One region of the Lysinibacillus sp. NPDC093190 genome, then DNA from elsewhere that is predicted to be linked to it. Evidence: riboswitches for the same ligand, from Rfam matches in the RefSeq annotation. Region 1 holds a riboswitch; each other region holds the start of a gene.

The links. Region 1 has a riboswitch for cobalamin ahead of ACQKOF_RS14015 (leucine-rich repeat domain-containing protein). Riboswitches for the same ligand answer to the same signal wherever they lie in the genome.
Region 2: another riboswitch for cobalamin. It lies ahead of metE (5-methyltetrahydropteroyltriglutamate--homocysteine S-methyltransferase); the one in region 1 lies ahead of ACQKOF_RS14015 (leucine-rich repeat domain-containing protein).
Region 3: another riboswitch for cobalamin. It lies ahead of ACQKOF_RS07970 (hypothetical protein); the one in region 1 lies ahead of ACQKOF_RS14015 (leucine-rich repeat domain-containing protein).

The regions. Positions count from the first base shown of each region.
Region 1 covers NZ_JBNNVG010000016.1:73,380-80,442, reverse strand. The annotation lists gene ACQKOF_RS14020 (hypothetical protein) at 11-139, opposite strand; cobalamin riboswitch at 170-353, opposite strand; gene ACQKOF_RS14015 (leucine-rich repeat domain-containing protein) at 533-1,384, opposite strand; cobalamin riboswitch at 1,609-1,805, opposite strand; gene ACQKOF_RS14010 (hypothetical protein) at 2,149-2,514, opposite strand; gene ACQKOF_RS14005 (amidase family protein) at 2,646-4,115, opposite strand; gene ACQKOF_RS14000 (DUF4181 domain-containing protein) at 4,699-5,130, shown strand; gene ACQKOF_RS13995 (methyl-accepting chemotaxis protein) at 5,285-6,535, opposite strand; gene aspA (aspartate ammonia-lyase) at 6,786-7,063, opposite strand, start outside.
Region 2 covers NZ_JBNNVG010000019.1:91,457-98,519, forward strand. The annotation lists gene metE (5-methyltetrahydropteroyltriglutamate--homocysteine S-methyltransferase) at 1-2,233, opposite strand, end outside; cobalamin riboswitch at 2,727-2,905, opposite strand; gene ACQKOF_RS15700 (VOC family protein) at 3,123-3,485, shown strand; gene ACQKOF_RS15705 (C40 family peptidase) at 3,994-4,926, shown strand; gene ACQKOF_RS15710 (UDP-N-acetylmuramoyl-tripeptide--D-alanyl-D-alanine ligase) at 5,042-6,427, opposite strand; gene ACQKOF_RS15715 (UDP-N-acetylmuramoyl-tripeptide--D-alanyl-D-alanine ligase) at 6,560-7,063, opposite strand, start outside.
Region 3 covers NZ_JBNNVG010000007.1:84,262-91,324, reverse strand. The annotation lists partial or broken gene ACQKOF_RS07980 (class I adenylate-forming enzyme family protein) at 1-1,319, shown strand, start outside; gene ACQKOF_RS07975 (acyl-CoA dehydrogenase family protein) at 1,321-2,988, shown strand; cobalamin riboswitch at 3,075-3,257, shown strand; gene ACQKOF_RS07970 (hypothetical protein) at 3,276-3,488, shown strand; gene ACQKOF_RS07965 (ABC transporter substrate-binding protein) at 3,508-4,473, shown strand; gene ACQKOF_RS07960 (FecCD family ABC transporter permease) at 4,470-5,471, shown strand; gene ACQKOF_RS07955 (adenosylcobinamide amidohydrolase) at 5,468-6,934, shown strand; gene ACQKOF_RS07950 (cob(I)yrinic acid a,c-diamide adenosyltransferase) at 6,940-7,063, shown strand, end outside.

The DNA.
Region 1 (7,063 bases):
ATCCTTCATTCTATCTTTTTCGTTCATCATATAATGTCAAACAATGCCCAAATATCAAAGAATTAGCTCGATTGCCAATACCTTCTTTTATTTTGGGCGTTTGACGTACAGTGACGAACAGAGCATTCTGTTTTGTCAACATGCCACCTCCTATTCCTCGTAGGGTTATGGTGTGTACTCATAATAGGCAGGTATCCTGACTCATGATCATCGCTACTTTTCCCCTTCCCGTCGTTAAACAGTGGTATTTGAAAAGTCGCTCACATTTACAGTTGCGGGACAGTGTCGGATTTGCACCGACTTCCCTTTTAAGTAAATTGCACGCAATTTACACCTATTACTCCACGCTATTCAGTTGTCATAGGAATCTAGTATTCCTATTAGATTATTAAAATCAATTGTATAGGAGTGTATTTCCAAAGTCAAATAACACAATATATTCCAGTTTCTTATGCATTATCTTCTAGACTTTTTAACTCGGATTGTAAACATTAAACTAAAGCCCAGTTAGTTTAAGTGCATTTAATCACAATTACAAATAAATAATACACCCTTTTTCTTCTAGTTCTCTTAACCACTTTGGTATGTTTAATTGGTGGTTCCATCTAAGATCCAAACGTTCTAACCCCTCCATTTCCAGCAATGATTTTGGTAATTCCGTTAGAAGATTGCTTCTTAGATCAATTTCTAATAAATTCTTCAATTGTCCAATCTCTTCAGGTAATGTGGTCAATTGATTATGTCTCAAATTTAATCGTCTTAACCTTAAACATTTATGTAAAGATTGAGGTATATCTTTTAATTGATTATCTTCTATATCTAAAACACGCAATAATGACAATTCCCCTATATTTACTGGAAGAGTTGTGATTTGATTATTTTTTAAATGTAATTCCTTCAAGTTACTTAATCTACAAATACTGTACGGCAACTCTTTCAATTGATTATTCATTACACGCAGTTCTATAATATTGGTCAAATGTCCAAGTTCATCTGGTAATTTTAATAATTGATTATCACTTAGATTTAAATATTTCACTTTGACCAGCTTAGAGATCTCAGGTGGAATGGACTTTAATTTATTATTATGAAGGTATAAATAATCCTCCAGATTATGAAGGGATCCAATTTCAGGAGGAATAACGTCAATTTCATTATGCCCTGCATCCAACATTCTAAGATCTGTTAAATTGCCTATCTCCGCAGGCATTTTTTTAATCTTATTAACAGATATATTCAAAATTTTTAATCTGCTCATTTTATAAATTTCGGAAGGTATCGTTGTTAACCTATTATCAAAAAGGTTTAAATTTGTTATTTCTTTTATGGGTACATCTAAATTAGGTAAAGAGTCTAATTTCATATGAGGAAAATTTAGTTTCATTTGTCTGCTCCTTTTTCGAAAATACAATGTATGTATATTCCTCCAACTTGAATTTTTTGCACATTGTTTGAATAACTCTACTTAAACTACTTGAACTTCTTCTATAACATACCTGTTTATTCAACTAACCTGTTCCGTTAGTTGAATAGTAACAATATTTCGGAAAAACATCTATTATTTTTCAAGAAGAAAAAAGTTGTGCGCAAGGTCGGAACACCAGAAAGTTCCACTCAGAATCGTAGGCTTCGGGGTCATGCACATTCAACGCAAAAAAAGAACGCCCAACAAACGAATTGAATCGTTGTTGATCGAGTTTATTAAAATACTATGTGCATTTACAGTTGCGGGGCAGTGTCGGATTTGCGCCGGCTTCCCATTTAAGTAAATTACACCGAATTACGCCTATTATTCTATGCTATTTAGTTGTTAAATTAGCCATTTAAAGATGTAAGAAATAGTAGAGTAAATATTCCTTACTGACTATCAAACTAAATTGTAATGTGTAGTTTACCTACTGTTAAGAAATTGGAAAGGAAGACAAATAAAAAAGACTACCCAGTGAAGGACAGTCTAAATGTACTTTATTTACATGCAGGTGGTTGAGGATTATGACCTTTCATCGCTTTCTCATAATCCTCCTTAGTTATATGAATGATTTCTAATAGCTTGGTATCAAACCCACCATACACGAGAATAACCGGGTCACCATCTTTGATGTTTGATAAAGATAAATCACCACCATTTACATTTTTAGCATCTGGCGATCAAACATTGTTAAAACTTGCAGACCTTTGTTCACCAGTAATCCAATCTAGATTTATGTTTTTAAATGCATAAATTTTTATATCTTTAGGTAGCCAACTAGAATTTAGATTCATTTCATGGTCTGTTCTTTCTTGGTCAAATGTTGTAACGTAGAATACTAGGTTACCTTGTTTTACAGTATCCCAGTTAAAATACGCTTGGATTTCTGGCAAGTGCGAAAACATTGGATAACCTAAATCACTTTTATTAAAGAATGTTGCCGCATCTGCTGTATTCTCTTCTTCTTGCATTCCCGTAATATATCCGCCTGTAGTTGCTATTGAAAGTGCTAAAACGCTTGCTAGTACTTTACCTTTGATGTTCATTAAAATCATCCTTTTATTTGCGTTATTGTCTTACAAGTAATAACTTAATATAATTAGTCAAATCTTTTTACTATTAAATAAATTTCACCATATTTTAATTGGTGTTTAGTGTCGGATTTGCACAGAAGATCTTAATACAACTTCGGAGCTTTTCGTAGTTTAGTTGCTTGCTCAAATGAAAATGCAAGTTTTATTAGAACATCTTCACTAAATGCAGTTCCTGCGAATGTTATGCCAAACGGTCTCCCATTTTTCATATACCCTGCTGGGACGGCAATAGACGGATATCCAGCTTTCGCACTAATTGTCGAACCTATATAGGATGGAAAGATAATCGCATCTAATTCATATTTTTTTAATGTATAATCGATCCCTTGTTCTTGTGAAAAATACAAATCCTCTAGTTTTGCGTTTAAATATTCAGAATCTCTTAACGTGTTCGGTAAATTCTCTCTCGACTCCAATTTATCCTGCCCATATTTCAACGACTTTTCTTTTGATCGAATATTAAATTGAATTAACTCAGAGATAGAATGGACAGGCATGTGGGAAGGTAGATTGACAAGAAAATTATTTAAACTATGCTTTAATTCGTATAACGGTACTCCCCATTTCCAGTCTCTATGAAAAGTAGGGATTTCGATGCCTTCAATAATATCGGCTCCTTGCTCTCTCAAAACCTGAATTGCATTATTAAAAAGTGTTTCGTCATATTCCCCTGAGTCATAATAAGCTTTTGAGGCATTATTATAAACACCAATTCTAGCACCAATTAATCCTGCGGCATCTAAAAATTTGATGTAATCCTTATATAACCTTCTTTCACTTTTATATGTAGCGACGTCTTCTTGATCTACTCCTGTTAACGCTCCCAATAAAATAGCTGCATCTGTTACTGTTCTAGCCATTGGTCCTGCTGTGTCTTGAGAGTATGTAAACGGAATAATGCCCTGTCGACTAATGAGCCCAACTGTCGGTTTTATGCCAACTACTGAATTTTGAATAGCTGGACTTAAAATCGAGGCATCTGTCTCAGTTCCAATTGATAAAACAGAAAAGTTTGATGCCACTGCTACTGCCGAACCCGAACTGGACCCTCCTACAAAAAGTTCTGGATCACCATAAGGATTTAGTGTTTGTCCACCTCGAGAACTATAGCCTGCCCACATCGTACTCGACATACCGTTTGCTAATTCAGTCATATTCGTTTTTCCTAAAATAACAGCCCCTGCTTCACGGAGCTTTTTTACTAGAAATGCATCCTGCTTTGCTAAATAATTTTCTAATGCTATTACGCCCGCACTAGTATGCATAAAATCTTTCGTTTCGATATTATCTTTTAAAACTACCGGAATTCCGTGTAGAGGCCCTCTAGTCCCTTTTGTTAGTCTTTCTTCATCTAAAGCTTCAGCAATAAATATCGCTTCAGGATTAATTTCAAGCATAGAATTAATTCTCTGTCCATCTTGATCATACTTAGCAATTCTGTGTAAATAATACATAGTTAATTCTTTTGATGTTATATCACCATGTACCATAGCTGTCTGAATATCGATTACTGACAATTCTTCTTTAAGAAAACTATTAAAATTTATACCCATTCATATTCCCACCCTTCTTTCAAAATTATACCAATAAAATCAATTAATACATAAAATATCTTTTAGTGTTTTCAAATAAATTTCAAAGTCTCCTCAGGCTCCCGCAGTCGGATACTTATGTATGCTAACTCAAAGCTCTGCATGTAATTAACGTATAAACTTAAATGTTAAACTGCCCTCACATATCAATCTAAGGGCTTTAGTGTATACATTTTCATATTTTTTATATAACTGGTAATTTCGCTTGCCGCTCACCCCCAATTAATTACCAAATAATTATCAACTGTGCTACACTCTCTTTACAGATAAAATTTTCAGTTAGTTTAAAAAGGATGGGTGGAGATTATATGAAGATGCTTAGAGGCATTTGGGGTGTCCTTATGTACATATATGGCGTATCTTTATATATCAAATATTTTCAAAAAGTCAGCGAAGGATGGAATATAACTCTTCATGTTTTATCAGGGAGTTTATGTATTATAGGAATTACATTAATTGTTCAAGCAATAAGAATACATAAATAATCTAGAGCTACGGTCTCTTTCTTTTTGTAAAGAAAAGATCAGGTTGAGAGGTGAATGAATTGAATCATATTAATATTGAACTAAGGACATTAATACTTTTTCTTATTGGACTACTTTTAGTAATTAGTACTTTTGGATTTGTCATTAGAAAGCTGCTAGGTGTCGAAAGAAAGAAATGGTTTTCTTATAATCACCTTAACGAAAGACATAAAAAACTAGATTGGACTGTACGAATAATTTTTACGAGTCTATTTTTAATTAGTTCGTATTATACGATTTACAATGATTCAGTTGGAACTCCTTGGTATTTCGGAACTTGGTTTATCATAATTGTCTTTTTAATAACATCTGAAATGTTACGAGCATTTATGGAATGGAGATACGCGGAAAATAAAAGGGATTTTGTTGCTACTATCGCAGAAATGATGTTTATGATTAGCATAGTATTGTTGACGATAAAAACTGATTTTTTCGGCTTATTTAATATTTAATTTCGAGGCTAAGCGTCTCTAGAGAATAGACCGGGGCGGAAAAGTTGATAACAACGGTTAATCAATGCACTTGATATAAAATAAAAAAGGTTATTTCGCAGAAAATTAATTCCTGCAAAATAGCCTTTTTTAATGAATACTATATTTCTTTCAATTAGTGTCTACTAAATCTCTGTGTCAGCTTTTGTAAATTTTCAGCTTGTACACATAAGTCTTGTGATACTACCATGTTGACCGCTTGCATGGAAGCGCTTTGCTCATCAACTGACTGCAGAACGACCTCTGTATTATTAGATAAGCTATCCATTCCATTTGCGATTGTCGATACTAATTTTGTCACCTCATTCGCACTACTTGAAAGCTCTTCAGCTGTTGCAGAAATATCCTCTAGCTGGTTCGTCATTTTGCTAACATGCTGAGAGATCGTACCAAACGACTTTGTAGCCTCATCAATAACATAGACGCCCTGTTGAACGTTTTTCAAGTCCTCTTCGACAGAGGTAGCTACTTGTTTTGTATCACTTTCAATGCCCACTACTAGCTCGACAATTTGAATAGCCGAATGCTTAGATTGCTCTGCCAATTTTCGAACTTCCTCCGCTACTACTGCAAAGCCTTTACCATGCTCTCCGGCACGAGCTGCTTCAATCGCTGCATTTAATGCAAGCAAATTCGTCTGATCTGTAATAGCCGTAATCATGTCTGTCATCGATTTGATATCTGTCATTTTTCCAAATAATTGCTGCATTAATTCACTTGTTTTTTCAGTAGAAGTTGAAATAAATTCCATCTGATTTTTAGCCACATGTAAAATTTCCGCACCGTTGCCTGCAATGTCATTTGCTTCTTTTGCATGATCAAATACATCTTGCGTTGCCACGGTAATACGTTCAATGCCATCAGCAGTTTCCTGCATAGCAATAGCACTTTCATTTGCTGATTGTGCTGCTTTCTTAAGACCCTCAGTCGTATTCTCCATTTGTGAATCAACTTCGTTAACTGCATCTGTAATTTCATTTGTACTTGCTGATAGCTCCTCTATGCTCGCAGATAAATCTGTTGAACTACTCGCAATTTTTTGTGTCATCGTATGTAATTGTTCCTTCATCTCTAAAAACGCTTTAGCTAAGTCTGAGATCTCATCATTGGAATTAATTTCAATCGGAGCTGTACGCAAATTCCCATCAGCGATTGCTTGAGCGGATTCTGCTAATTGCTTAATAGGCTTAATAATTTTAAATTTTACATAGAAAATACAAGATAATGTCATAGTAATTCCCATTATTGTTAATAAAGTGGATAACCATTTTAATGAAGTTACATTTGCTAGATCTATAATTAAAATGACACCCATGAGAACATTTAAAGTAGAAAAGCAAATTATACTTTTTTTCCGTAAACTCATACTAAATTCCTCCAACTATAATATTACTCCAACGTAGTTATTATAGTTTAATTCTCCTGAAATTCATAGAAAAAAGCCCAACTTTTGTAAGATAAATGAATTACAAAAGCGAAAGTGCTTTCGTAGTATCGAAAACCATTGTGTCAATGAAGATGTGATATAAAAGTATGACTCCTTAAATTTATTGACATAATAGTTTTTACAAAAACATAAAAGCACTTTGCCTTAGACAAAGTGCTTTCATAATCAATTATTTTAATTTCATAATACTTGATCCGGCAATACCTGGATGTGTCATCTCATATGGATCTAGAATTAAATCTAACTGTTCTTTCGTTAGTACACCCTCTTCAAGGCAAAGCTCACGAATTGAACGACCAGATAGAATTGCTTCGCGTGCAAGTCGTGCAGCTACTTCATAGCCAATATGCGGGTTCACTGCTGTTAGTACGCCAACACTTTTTTCCACATATTCTTTCATGCGGTCTTCGTTTGCTTCAATATCCTTCAAGCAATTTTGTGTAAATG
Region 2 (7,063 bases), on a different contig from region 1:
GTGCTGCAACTGTTTCTGATTCCTTCCTTGTTTTTAAACCACAGTCAGGATTCACCCAAAATTGATTTTTTGATAAAACCTGTAAGCTATCCTGCATAATACTCAGCATCTCTTCTTCACTCGGTACACGTGGACTATGAATGTCATAAACGCCTAGCCCAATCCCTTTTTCATATGGATTGACTTGCAGAGAAGAAATCAGCTCGCCATGGCTACGTGACGTTTCGATTGAAATAACATCAGCATCCAATGCACTAATTGGCTCGATAAAATCATTAAACTCACAATAACACATATGTGTATGAATTTGTGTTTCATCCTTCACACTAGATGTAGCAAGTTTAAAAGCATTCACTGTCCACTCTAAGTAAGCTCCCCAATTTTCTTGACGAAGTGGCAAGCCCTCTCGTAATGCTGGTTCATCAACCTGAATAATTGAAATACCCGCAGCTTCTAGTGCTTCCACCTCTTTTCGAAGTGCCAAAGCAATCTGATATGATACATCCTTCCGTGAAATATCATCTCGTACAAAGGACCAATTTAAAATTGTCACAGGACCTGTTAGCATTCCCTTTACATAGCGATTCGTTTGGCTTTGGGCATAGGCTGTTTCTTTGACTGTCATTGGTGTTTCCCATGCAACGTCACCGTAAATAATCGGTGGTTTCACACAGCGAGAGCCATATGATACGACCCATGCTTTCTCCGTAAATGCAAAACCTGTAAGTTTTTCCCCGAAATATTCAACCATATCTGTGCGCTCAAATTCACCGTGTACAAAAACGTCGATATCTAATTCCTCTTGAATAGTAATCCAACGCTTTGTCTCTTGTTCGACAAACGCTGCATATTCCTCATTAGAAAGTTGTTGCTTTCGCCATGCACTTCGTATACGTTTGACTTCGTTTGATTGCGGAAAACTCCCAATTGTTGTCGTTGGGAACAGCGGTAATTGTAAGGCTTGTTGCTGAATCTTTTGCCGTGTTTTAAAATCACTATGGCGTTCAAAATCTTGTGCTGACACTGTTTGAATCGCTTGTAGAATACTTCTATTTTGACGAGTTGGGTGATTTTTCAACGCTTCAATCGCCTTCATACTTTCAGATATTTTGTGATTTGAGGAGCTGCCTGTGCCTTGTAAATATTTTGTTACTTCAATGATTTCAACTAATTTTTCATCTGCAAAAGAAAGGGCATTTTGAAGAACTGGATCGAGCTTTCTTTCAAGAGCAGTTGTAATTGGAACATGCTGTAAATTACACGAAGATTGAATCCATATTTCTTTGGCACCACTCAGCTGTTCAATAGCTTTAATAGTTGAGCAAACCTCTGCTAGATTGGAGCGCCAAATATCTCGTCCATTTATAATACCTACTGCTAATACTTTATCTTGTGGGAAGCCAAATTGACGTAATGCCTCCATATTTTTGCCATAGCCATGCACAAAGTCTAATCCAATCCCTTGAACAGGAAGTGTCACAATTGACTCATATGCCGATAATGATTCGAAATATGTTTGTAGCATAATTTTAGCCTCGGGTACCGATGTAGCTAATTGTGTATAAATTTCTTGAACAAGTTTAACCTCCGCTTCGTCTAGTGTTGTGGCAAGAACAGGCTCCTCTAATTGAATCCACTCTGCACCAGCATCCACTAGCTCCTTTAAGACCTGCGTATAAAGTGGCAGTAATGCTAAAATAAATGTAATTTGCGATAGTTTGTCATAGCCTTTTGTTAATTTACAAAATGTATAAGGGCCAATTATTGTAGGCTTTGCTTTAATACCAAACGCTTCCTTAGCCTCTAAAAAGTCTGCCAATATTTTATTTTCTGTTAATTGTAAAGGTTGTCCCTCATATTCTGGCACAATATAATGATAGTTTGTATTAAACCATTTCGTCATTTCACTAGCTACGGCTTTTTTACTACCGCGAGCTACCCCATAGTATGTTTGTAAATCCACTTTGCTACCCTGCCATTCAAAGCGCTTTGGAACTAAGCCAAACATCATTGCCGTATCCAACATTCTGTCATAAAGTGTGAAATCTCCAACAGTTATCATGTCTATGCCGAGGCGAAGTTGCTTGTTTATGCGTGCTAGGCGAATATCCTTTAAGTTCTGCAAAAATTCATCCTCTGAAAGCTCATTTTTCCAAAAAGCCTCTAAAGCCTTTTTCCATTCACGATCTTCTCCGATATACGGATAACCAACTGTAGTACTTGTATACGCCATGTTTATCTCTCCTATCAATCAATTATGCCTCGGCATAATTGCGTCCGGAATCGGCTTTGTGCTTAGGCCTGCATGAGGGCCGACACGATGTCGGTCATTTCGGTAATGCCACAGGACGTGGCGTTTTTACCGATGCAGGTCAGTTAGCCGTTATCGCATGGATGCGATGTTTTTAGGCTAACATCCTTTAAGAACTCCTTTCCGATTCCGTGACATCCGCCGGAGGCTTTGGGCCAACGTGATGTTGCACAGATAAATTGCCACAGGACGTGGCGTTCTTAGACTGAGTTCCTCTATTTCAGCGGATATTTGGACCCGCTGAAAGAAGTTAAAAATAAAAAAGCCACTCTCCTTTTTTTGGAAAATGGCTGTCATTGCATATCAAAATTAGCTATAAAGAAACAATACGAAACTCTTTCAAAATATCGCATGATTCATTGTCGCACAGGGCCGATACGGTCACATCTCACCACCTATTTCCACGTAGGTATTTGGTGTGTACTAGATATTGGCAGGTCTCCTGGCTTCTCATCAACACGCCTCACAGCCTTCCCAGTTTCCTAGTGGCAATTGTGATTTGCTCCGATTTACAGTTGCGGGACAGCGTCGGATTTGCACCGACTTCCCTTTTAAGCCAAACTTTCATTTGGCACCAACTCTTACACAATATTTAATTATGTTTTACTATAACACATATTTTTCTGAAGAGTATAATTATTTTCCAATTTGTTCGATTCTATCTATCATATTGGAGGTTCTATTTCCTTTATTTTTGCCTTTCTATAAAGGCCTCATTCGTGAGAAAAAATACTTTTCATTCGTCAAATTAAAGGATTTGGCATTAATATCCTAGAAGTAAGTATTGAGTAGAATTAAAGGAGGAGAAAAAATGGTTATAAGCTTACATCACGTTCAAATAACAATTCCAAAAGGTGCAGAAGAAAAAGGAAGGCATTTTTATTGTCAAGTATTAGGACTAAAAGAAATTGAAAAGCCTGATTCGCTGAAAGGACGAGGTGGATTTTGGTTACAGGTCGGCAATAGGGAGGTACATGTAGGCACAGAGGTTGGCTTTGATAGATTCACAACAAAGGCTCATATTGCCTATCAAGTTGAAAATATAGAACAGTGGAAAAAGGCATTAGCCGAACATCATATAGAAATTTTCGATTCAGTTCCTATCCCTCATTTTGAACGTTTTGAATTTAGAGATCCATTCGGTAATAGAGTTGAGATGATTCAGGAAATTTAAAATGGCCTCTACATATCTAGAAAACAGTTGAATAGAAGTTAATTTCTATTCAACTGGCATGCTGTAATTTTGTGAAATAAAGTATGAACCTTCAGCAAATCAACTCATCCACATGACAGACGTTTTAACAAAATATCATCCAACTTTTTAATTTTATCGGAACACTTTTACGTTTTATCGCCCAACATTTTAGTTTTATCGATTAACTTTCGCGTTTTATCACCCAACTTCTGAATTTTATCGACATCCGCCTTCCAAAGCTTAGAAAGTCCTTCACTGCCCCTATAACCTTTCGTTTCTACAAACACTTCACCCAACTGAAACATTTGTAATAAAATTGTAAATTAAGGCGATGAAGCCTTTTATATCAGGTGTTTACAGCGCATTCCCATCCACCGTGGTAACATTTACCTCAAAGAAGCCCTACTTTTTCATGCTACGATTAATTCCAATGGCAAGCCAAATTAGGATTAATCCTAACAAATAGCCTTCAGGAGGAAATTACAACATGAATAAACGATTTTTAACAACAACATTAGCATTGACGATAGGTTTTAGCACAGTAGGGATGGTACAACCAACTGTTCAACCTTTAGAAGTAGAGGCTGCAACAACAAATGCCCTGAATAACGCACAAGCAGTTAATACGAAAGCGGATCAACTAATTCAAACTGGAAAAAGCTTAATTGGTAAAGCGACATATAGTAATACAGAATACAAGGCTACATATCCTTATAAGTTTTCTTGTGCTTCATTTATTATGTACATTTTCGAGAAAAATGGTGTGGATATTGGGACTTATAATGAAGATTATATGATACAACAAGGAACATCTGTTAACAGAAATCAATTACAAAAAGGTGATTTACTATTCTTTAAGAGTAAAAAAACTGGGACAGATCCTGATCATGTAGGAATGTATATTGGAAACAATAAAATGATTCACATGGCTGATTCAAAGCAAAATATTGTGATTTCTGATTTAAATAGCAAACCATATTATACAGATAATTATGTAGGGGCCCGTAGAGTATTACCTACACTTCTTTCAGCTAATCCTGCAACGAAAGGCGATAAAATTGTTGAAAACGCCTTTAATTATAAAAATAAAGTAACTATGAGCTCTACAAATAATGAAGCAAGTCTTCGCTTTACAGCGCCAGGATATGTAGACTTCATCTATCGTAAAAGTGGAGTTAAACTTGGTACAACCAATTTAAAGGAACAAATGAATGTTGGTACAACGGTTTCACGTACCAATTTAAAAAAGGGTGATTTGGTGTTCTTCAATAGTGTTAAAGGCTCTAAAACCCCTTCACTAGTAGCTATCTATGCAGGAGATCAACGTATTATCATTCCAAGCTCTAATGGTATTACTTCAAGAGTACTAATGGTTGACTATTATAAAGAGCATTATATTACAGCAAAACGTGTTTTTTAAGTTAGTTTACTAGAACCATTTCAAATTTTTCAAATTTGAGATAATCAACAGAATTACATGTTTTATATTGTATATAGAAAAAAGAAGCTTTCCTTAAGGAAGCTTCCTTTTTCTATTATTTATTTTTTAACTGATTCGCAAAGTCTATCATAGATTTGCTAGACATTGGACCTTTAATAAGTACAATGGTTTCACTATCGAGCTTATGCTTTAGTATATCTAAAACGCCTGTAACATCATTAAACATATGAACATCTGCCTTGGTGCCATCCTTCAACGCTTGATTCGCAATATTTTCTGCTCTTTTGCCAATAGTAATAAGCGTATCAATATTTCTTTTCGCGACCATTGTGCCAATCTCTCGATGATATTTTTCTTCGAAATTTCCTAATCTCTTAATGTCACCTAAAATAAGAATTACTTTTTTCCCTTTTCCTATCGTATCTAAAACCTTCAGTGCTGCTTCAACAGAAGTCGGGTTATTTGTCCAAGTATCGTCTACTATAGTACATTCACCGATGCCTGTAGAAACTTCTAAGTGTCTTGCCATCGCTTTGAACGTTTTTAATTGCGAAATTGCGACAGCAATGGAAAGTCCCATTTCCTTTACGGCAGCTATAGCCGCTAATGCATTATATACTTGGTGTTCTCCGTATCCTGGAACAAATAAATTGTATTTGTTATTTGACACTTTTAGTACAAATTTCATCCCGCCTTTTGTGAATTGGATATTCGTAGCTTGATAATCTGACGTTTCGTTGACGCCAAAGGTAATAATCTTTCCTTTAAATTTATTCAGGGGGATCTTTTTAATGTTTTCATCATCACCATTTATGATTAACGTGCCATCTTTTCTTATTCCTTCTACAATTTCAGCTTTTGCTTTTATATAGCCATCAAGATTTATACATCCATCTAAATGATGGACACCGATGTTCGTAATAATACCAATCGTAGGTTGATAGATCATACACTGGTGTTTAATATTCCCTATATTCCCCAGTCCTAATTCAAAGACAGCTGCTTTTGTTTTCTGATCGATCCCCGTCAAGTACGGTAAGGATTGCCGTGGCTCATTTTTACTGCTGACAGATGCTTGAACATTCCATTCCTTACTAGCTATGTGTTTAATCATTTCTTTCGTTGTCGTTTTACCACATGTTCCGGTTAAAGCAACGACTGGTATTTGAAATAGATTTCTGTAATAATCCATAAATTCCCAATAGGCCTGCACAATGCTCTTGACGCGTATAACGGTCGTATTCTTCAGCGCATTTTTTAACTCTTCTAATGATTTATCAGAAATGACTAGAGATGGCCCCTTTTGATCTATTTCTTGCCAGTTGATTGTATCACTTTTACTAACAAACATAAGTGTATGATTTTGAGTCAGTTCATGTCGGTTATAATAAATTGCATGTTTAACAGACCAGTGTTCAGAACCGCTTAATAATTCTCCTTGTAATAATTTTCTTATATCGCTCACACTTATATGTTGCAAGTTAACTACGCCCCCTTTCTATAAAGTATATTTCTGAATAAATGAGTATCATAGTTTATGCATTTCTAACAATTGACTATAGAAATGCTCATTCTAGTAAATGATGAAAAATAACATTTATTTAGGTGAAATCTATTCAGATGATTTTTTTATTTTTAAATCATCTGCCAACTTAGAAACTTCTTTACTATACATATCACCTTTAATGAAAAGAATCGTATTTTCATCTACAATATCTTCTAACAATTTATAGACGCGCGTACTATTTTTAAAAATATACACAGGTGAACTCAATCCTGCCTCAATGGCATGAAGCGCCATAATGCTTGCATGTTCTCCTATCGTAATAAGTACATCGACCCCAATTTCACTAATTAATTCTCCCGCTTGTTCGTGAATAATATATCCCCAAGACCCTAAATCTGTAATCGTCCCAATAATGGCAATCGTTTTCTTGCCTTCTCCGAGCGCATTCAAAACCTTTAATCCTGCCTCTAAAGAAGTAGTCGTAATATTCCAAGTATCATCTATTAACATGGAATTATTAATGCCCTTAAACACCTGAAGCTGCTTATTCAGTTTTCGGAATGATTGCAGTTGTTCAGCTGCTAAAGAAATCGGCAAACCCATTTCATA
Region 3 (7,063 bases), on a different contig from region 1:
GAGTTTGTTGTTAGCTATTTTGCTATTCAGCGTATTGGAGAGCTATTGTCGTTCCAGTAAATGCGAAATTTACGCTGCAAGAGGTCGAATATGTAGCACAGCATGCTGATACTAAAGCTATTCTAGTACATGAGGCAATTTTTGCAGCAGTCGAAAATATCACGGTTGTTCCTTTAAAAATCAAAACAGGTCAAGAGAAGGCTGGTTGGCTAAACTATGAAACACTTATTCAACATGCGAGCATTCAAACAATTGATTGCCAGTTGAATGAAGATGATGTTTCAACTATTTTATATACCTCGGGTACAACGGGAAAACCAAAGGGAGTATTGTTTAGCTATCGCAATATTTTAACTGTAGCGCAAATGATTGCAGTAGAAATGGAAGTAAAGCCAGAAAGTCGGATTCTTCTTATGATGCCGTTGACGCATTCAGCCCCATTACATTTATTTTTAATGGCAGGAGTACTTGTAGGCTCAACAAATGTGCTAACGCCAACATTTACGCCTGATTTATTGATAGATTCAATCGAGCAGGAACGGACAACGCATTTCTTCGGCGCACCTGTCGCGTATTTGTTAACCGCTCAAATGCCAAGATTGCAAACAACTGATTTATCATCGATGAAATGGTGGGCTTATGGTGGAGCGCCGTTATCACAAAACGAAGTCCGCCATTTACAAAAAGCTTTTAGAACAGAAAATTTAACTTGTGTTTATGGCTTAACAGAGGCTGGTCCAAACGGTTCAATATTGTTTGGCGAAGAGCATGCAACGAAGGCGGGGAGCGTTGGTCGTCGTGCACCACTTGGGGCGGAGCTGCGTATTATCAACGACAATGGAGAAGATGTCAGTGTTGGTGAAGTAGGAGAAATTGTGTTGTCCGGTGAGGGTAATATGCTGGGCTATTATAAGGATGATAGTGCAACAAAGGCTGCATTTATAGATGGCTGGCTGAAAACAGGTGACTTGGCTCGCATAGATGAGGACGGCTATATTTGGATTGTGGATCGCAAAAAGGATGTTATTTTTTCAGGCGGTGTGAATATTTACCCGAAAGAAATTGAAGATAGTATGTTGAGCTATGAGGGGATATTTGAAGTGGCTGTAATCGGTGTTCCACATCCGGAGTGGGGAGAAACGGTGAAGGCCGTTTATGCCGCTAAAACAGAAATTGGCGAGGACGAACTTAAAGCTTATTTGGAGGAGCATCTTGCTAAATATAAAATTCCACGCATCTTTGAACGTGTGGAAGCGCTACCACGAAATGCATCGGGCAAAATACTAAAACAATCCTTGAAGGGGCAAGAGGTGAGATAGTATGAAGGTTTTACAGCAGGAAGAAATGAAAACAACAAACTTTTTTAAAGATAATGATACACTTCATAAAGTTTTAGAAATGATGCTAGATAAAGAGTTTGTGGAATATGCAACACGTGAGCTAACAGATTTCGGTGAGCTTTGTGCTGGAGATATTGATGTGAGAGCCAAACATACGGATAGAGAGGGTGAACCTCGATTACAAAGGTATAATGCCTATGGTGAAGAAGTGTCAGAAGTTTGGGTCAATGATGGCTATAAAAAAACAATTGAAGAAACGTACAATACCGGCATTGTTGGCTATGTTCATAAGGATATTCCGCAATTAGGTAGAAAGGGCAACTATGTTTATAGCTTTGCTCAAGGCTATATACTATCACATGCTGAGCCAGGCTTTTATTGTCCTGTTACTTTAACAATGGCAGCTGCTTATCTCCTTGATCATTATGCGAGTGATGAGGTGAAGGAACACTTTTTACCGCATGTTTGTGCAACTGGAGATACCGAGCTATATGAGGGGGCGACATTTTTAACGGAGCGTCAAGGTGGCTCTGATGTTGGGGCGAATGTTGTAGAGGCAAGAAAGGACGGCAATCAATATCGTTTATATGGGGAGAAATATTTTGCATCTAACGCGGGAATGTGTGGAGTAACCATGGTATTGGCACGCATGGAAGGGGCTCAGGCAGGCTCAAAAGGCTTAACATTGTTTGCAGTTCCATGGCGAAATGAGGATGGCACAGTTAATAACCTGCGCATTCGGCGTTTAAAGGATAAGCTTGGTGTTAGAGCAGTACCTTCTGGTGAGGTTGAATTTGATGGAGCGCTAGCTTATGTCGTAGGTGATCCGAATAAAGGAATTTATTATATGCTGGAGGCACTTAATTTATCAAGAATTTGCAATGCGGTTGCTTCTATCGGTATTATGCGCCGCGGATATTTAGAGGCGAAACATTATGTGACAAATCGTCATGCGTTTGGTAAGCCTTTAACGCAATACCCTATGATTCAGGATACACTAGGGAAATTAGCTGCCAAGCTTCATGTAGAAGTTGCCACAGTTTTTGATCTTATTCAGCTGTACGATAAAGTAACTAGTGGACAGGGGAATGAAGAGGAAATTATTTTAAATCGCTTGTATATTGCTATTATGAAAAAAGAAACGGCAGAGCAAGCTGTGCATTATGCTAGTGAAGCCATTGAATTACATGGCGGAAACGGCTATATTGAAGATTTTGTTACACCACGGCTATTAAGAGATGCACAGGTGCTTACTGTATGGGAGGGAACTGCTAATATTTTAGCTTTAGAGCTCATTCGTTTAGTTGATAAGTTTCATGCGCATGAATTGTTTGTTCGTGTCATGGAGGAGCGCCTAGAAAAATTAGCTGACAGTCCATTAGTCGAAATTGTAGCGGAGCAATTAGCAAAACTAGATTCAACTTTGCAAACATTTAGCCGTTTAGATGATGCAACGAAAACGTTTGAGGCAAAAAAGGTTGCAGAGAAAATGGCACATATATATGAAAGTGTTGTAGCAGTCGAATGGGCACAAAGATTCGGCGGCAAATATGAGAAGCTAGCAGATATTTATTTAGAGCACACATGGGCGTTACGAGAAATGGGTGCACCGATGAAAACGGTACAGTATTTTTCATATATAGTCTAACTTCTTTCAGTATGCCGGACATAATTGATTTGTTTAGGAGTCGTCTCGAATGGAGGCGACTTCTTTCATTTTCATGTATAATACAATCAACTGAATATTATAAAGGTTCTTTACTTAAGTAAAGTGAAAAGGGAAATCGGTGTAATTCCGATGCGGTCCCGCCACTGTATGTGTGAGTTTTTTCAATCTACGCCACTGAAATTTTCGGGAAGGCTTGAAAAAGCGTATGGAGCACGAGCCAGGAGACCTGCCTTTATAGAAAACACGTTGTAGCCTACGAGGATAGGATGGTGGATTTTGTATATGTTTTTTGTGCAAATTTGACCCCCTCATTGTTTTATGATGAGGGGTATTTGTTTTGGAAGATGAATGTCGATAAATTTGAAACAGTGGGCGATAAATCCACAAAGTTGGGCGATAAACTCACAATGTTAGGCGATAAAAAACTAAAATGTATCGATAAATCAGAAAAACAAAGCGATAAAAACTATATGCACTAATAGACTAAGGGGGATTCACATGAAGAAAATTTGGAAAATAGGATTATCAGCATTTTTAGCTATTGGCTTGCTTGCTGCATGTAATACAAAAGAGGCAACAAATGAAAAGCCATCATCTTCTGAGCAACAAGAGACTGCAAAAGTAGATCAAGCAACATTCCCAATGACGATAAAGGATGCTACTGGCAAGGATATTACGCTAGAAGCACCTCCTAAAAAAATTGTCTCTCTCATTCCAAGTAACACAGAAATTTTATTTAGCCTTGGCTTAAATGATGAAATAGTTGGTGTAACAGATAATGACGATTATCCACCAGAGGCTAGTAAAAAAGAAAAGGTTGGCGGTATGGATTATAATATTGAACGAATTATTGCTTTATCGCCAGATATCGTTCTTGCGCATGCATCGGGTATGAGTTATTCAAAAGGAGCAATTGAACAGCTTGAGGCTGCAGGTGTGAAAGTATTTGTTGTAGCGGATGCAAAAAACTTTAATGAAACTTACACAACGATTGAACAGCTTGGTCGTGCAACAGGAAAACTAGAAGAGGCTAAAAAAATAGTCGCAAACATGAAGACAAAAGTTGAAGAAGTTGAAACAAAACTTGAGGGTGCTGAGCCAAAGAAAGTCTTAGTGGAATCGTCTGATGAGCCACAGATTTATACAGCTGGTAAAGGTACATTTATGAATGAGATGCTAGAAATGATTCATGCCGAAAATGTGGCAGCAGATACAAATGACTGGTATCAAATTGATGCTGAACAAATTATCGCGAAAAATCCAGATGTCATTGTTGTGGCATATAATTATGTACCTGATATTTTAACGAAAATTCCACAACGTCCAGGCTTTGAGACAATTACTGCTGTGAAAAATAAAGCTATAGTACAAGTGGATGAAAATACGACAAGTCGTCAAGGTCCTCGTTTAGCAGATGGTCTGGAGGAATTAGCAAAGGCCGTCTACCCAGAGGCGTTTAAATGAGTAAAACAATTGTAGCCTATGGTTCAGCTATTACGCTTTTAATCATTAGCATCTGGTGTGGAGTAGCGATAGGCTCAGTTCATATTCCACTAGAAGTAGTGTGGAATAAGGCGGCTGATGAAACAGCTGCCAATATTTTGTGGAAAATTCGTTTACCTCGAGTCCTACTGGCAGGGCTTGTAGGGGCATCACTTGCTATAGCAGGGGCAGCTTTTCAAGGCTTATTAAAAAATCCTTTGGCTGACCCTTATACGTTAGGTGTTTCCTCTGGTGCATCAGTTGGCGCAGTTATGACGATTTTCTTTAGTATATCAATACCTGTAGTCGGCCATTATACATTGCCAATCTTTAGTATGATTGGTGCCATATTAACGATGGTAGCTGTTATGGGTTTTGCTAGAATAGTAGACCGTTCACTAAAAATGGAAACTCTTATTTTAACAGGGGTAATATTTAGTTCATTTCTAGGTTCCCTGATTTCATTAATGATTGCATTGTCTGGTGAGGAGCTACGCCAAGTTATCGGATGGCTGCTCGGTTCAGTATCGATGCGTGGTTGGCCATACGTTCAGATGATTATCCCGTTTGTAATAATTGGCTCAATTATGCTTTGGACACAAAGACGCGAGTTAAATGTTCTGTTATATGGAGAAGAACGCGCGAAGCACTTAGGTGTCAATGTTAAGCGTAGTAAATATATTATTTTAGTGGGTGGATCAATGTTGACAGGAGCTGCGGTAGCGGTTTCTGGAACGATTGGCTTTGTCGGTTTAGTTGTTCCTCATATGACGAGAATGGTTTGGGGTTCCGATCATCGTCATTTATTGCCATTATCATTTTTAAATGGAGCAACTTTGCTGATTATTTGTGATTTAATAGCACGAACAATTATTATACCAAGAGAGCTACCGATCGGTGTCATTACTGCATTTATTGGGGCGCCCGTTTTTTCCTATATTTTTTATAAGCAACGTAGAGGCAAGGGGGTACGGGCATGATTGTTGTTGAACATCTTTCTGGTGGCTATGAAGATGTACCGATCGTCCATGATATTAGTTTTTCCGTTGAAAAAGGAAAAATACTAGGGATTTTAGGGCCGAATGGTAGCGGGAAATCCACTCTGTTAAAAGTAATAAGTGGCATACTACCAGCAACTGCAGGCACTATATTAGTAGATGGTAAAAATATTAGCTCTTACAATGCTCGTGCATTAGCAAAAAAAATGGCGGTGCTACCACAATTACATGCTAATGCCTTTTCAAACAGTGTACGGGAGGCAGTATCACTTGGACGTTATCCACATCAAACGGGCTTCTTTTCAAGCTGGACTGATCGTGATGAACAAGCAGTGCAACAGGCGATGCTGCAAACAGGTGTGAAACGCTATGAACAGACACCGATGGAATTTTTGTCGGGCGGTGAACAACAGAGAGTTTTTGTAGCTCAAGCTCTTGCACAAACAGCGGAAATATTGCTGCTAGACGAGCCAACGAACCATCTTGATATTGCACATCAACGTCAAATTTTAGATATGGTGCGAAAGGAAGCAATTGAACGTGGTTTAACCGTTATTATGGTGCTGCATGATATGAATTTAGCTTCTCTCTATTGTGATGAATTATTACTAATGGAGGAAGGACGGATGCGGGCATTGGGGGCGCCACATGAAGTATTAATCGCTTCGCAAATCGAAGACGTCTATCATGCCCGAGTTGCAACTTATGCACATCCAGAAATCCCAAAGCCTCAAATTACCATGATGCCAGCCTCAGTTGAACATCAGCAACGTGCTGTCATTAAAAAAGAAAATTTCACTATTACGGATCGTTACATTCAGCTTCAATCAGAGTTTCCTTTAAAAATAGTGTCCTCAGCTGTCCATAATCCGGGTATCGGTTGGTATGATTGTCTGCTAAATCGCTCTGTACCAATAGATTATGTTATTAATGATGTAAAGAGAGAGGTCGCTGAATTTTTACTAAAGGAGCATTTTTTATCTACAAGCACCGTCGTCATGTTAACAGCTGTCCCAACAAATCTAGTAGCTATTAATGAATTTAAAGCTTCCTTTGGCAGCGTCCTAGTTGCCGTTACGGCTGGAGTTGGCAATGCTGTTGATGTGTCTCGTGCACATGAAAGACAAGATGAACCACATATTGGTACTATAAATACGTGGGTCATTGTTAATGGTTGTTTATCAGAAGAAGCGTTTTTTCAAGCAATGATGACGGCTACCGAGGCGAAAACAAAGGCATTGCAATCAGAAAATATTCGTGATGAACTTAGTGGTACGATTGCGACTAGTACAGCTACAGATAGTTTATTGATTGCAGCGACACAAAAAGGGGAAGAAATGCTGTACGGTGGTCCCGTTACTGATGTAGGTAAGATTATCGGTAAAGGTGTTTTTGAAACAACTGTGCAGGCGATAAAAAATTATAAAAAGAATTCAAGGAGATGAGAGAAATGAAGCTTTACACGAAAACAGGCGATACAGGGAAAACAAGTCTTATCGGTGAACGTGTTGATAAAGATAGCTTACGCGTAGAGACATATGGGGCCATTGATGAATTAAATTCTTTTATTGGTA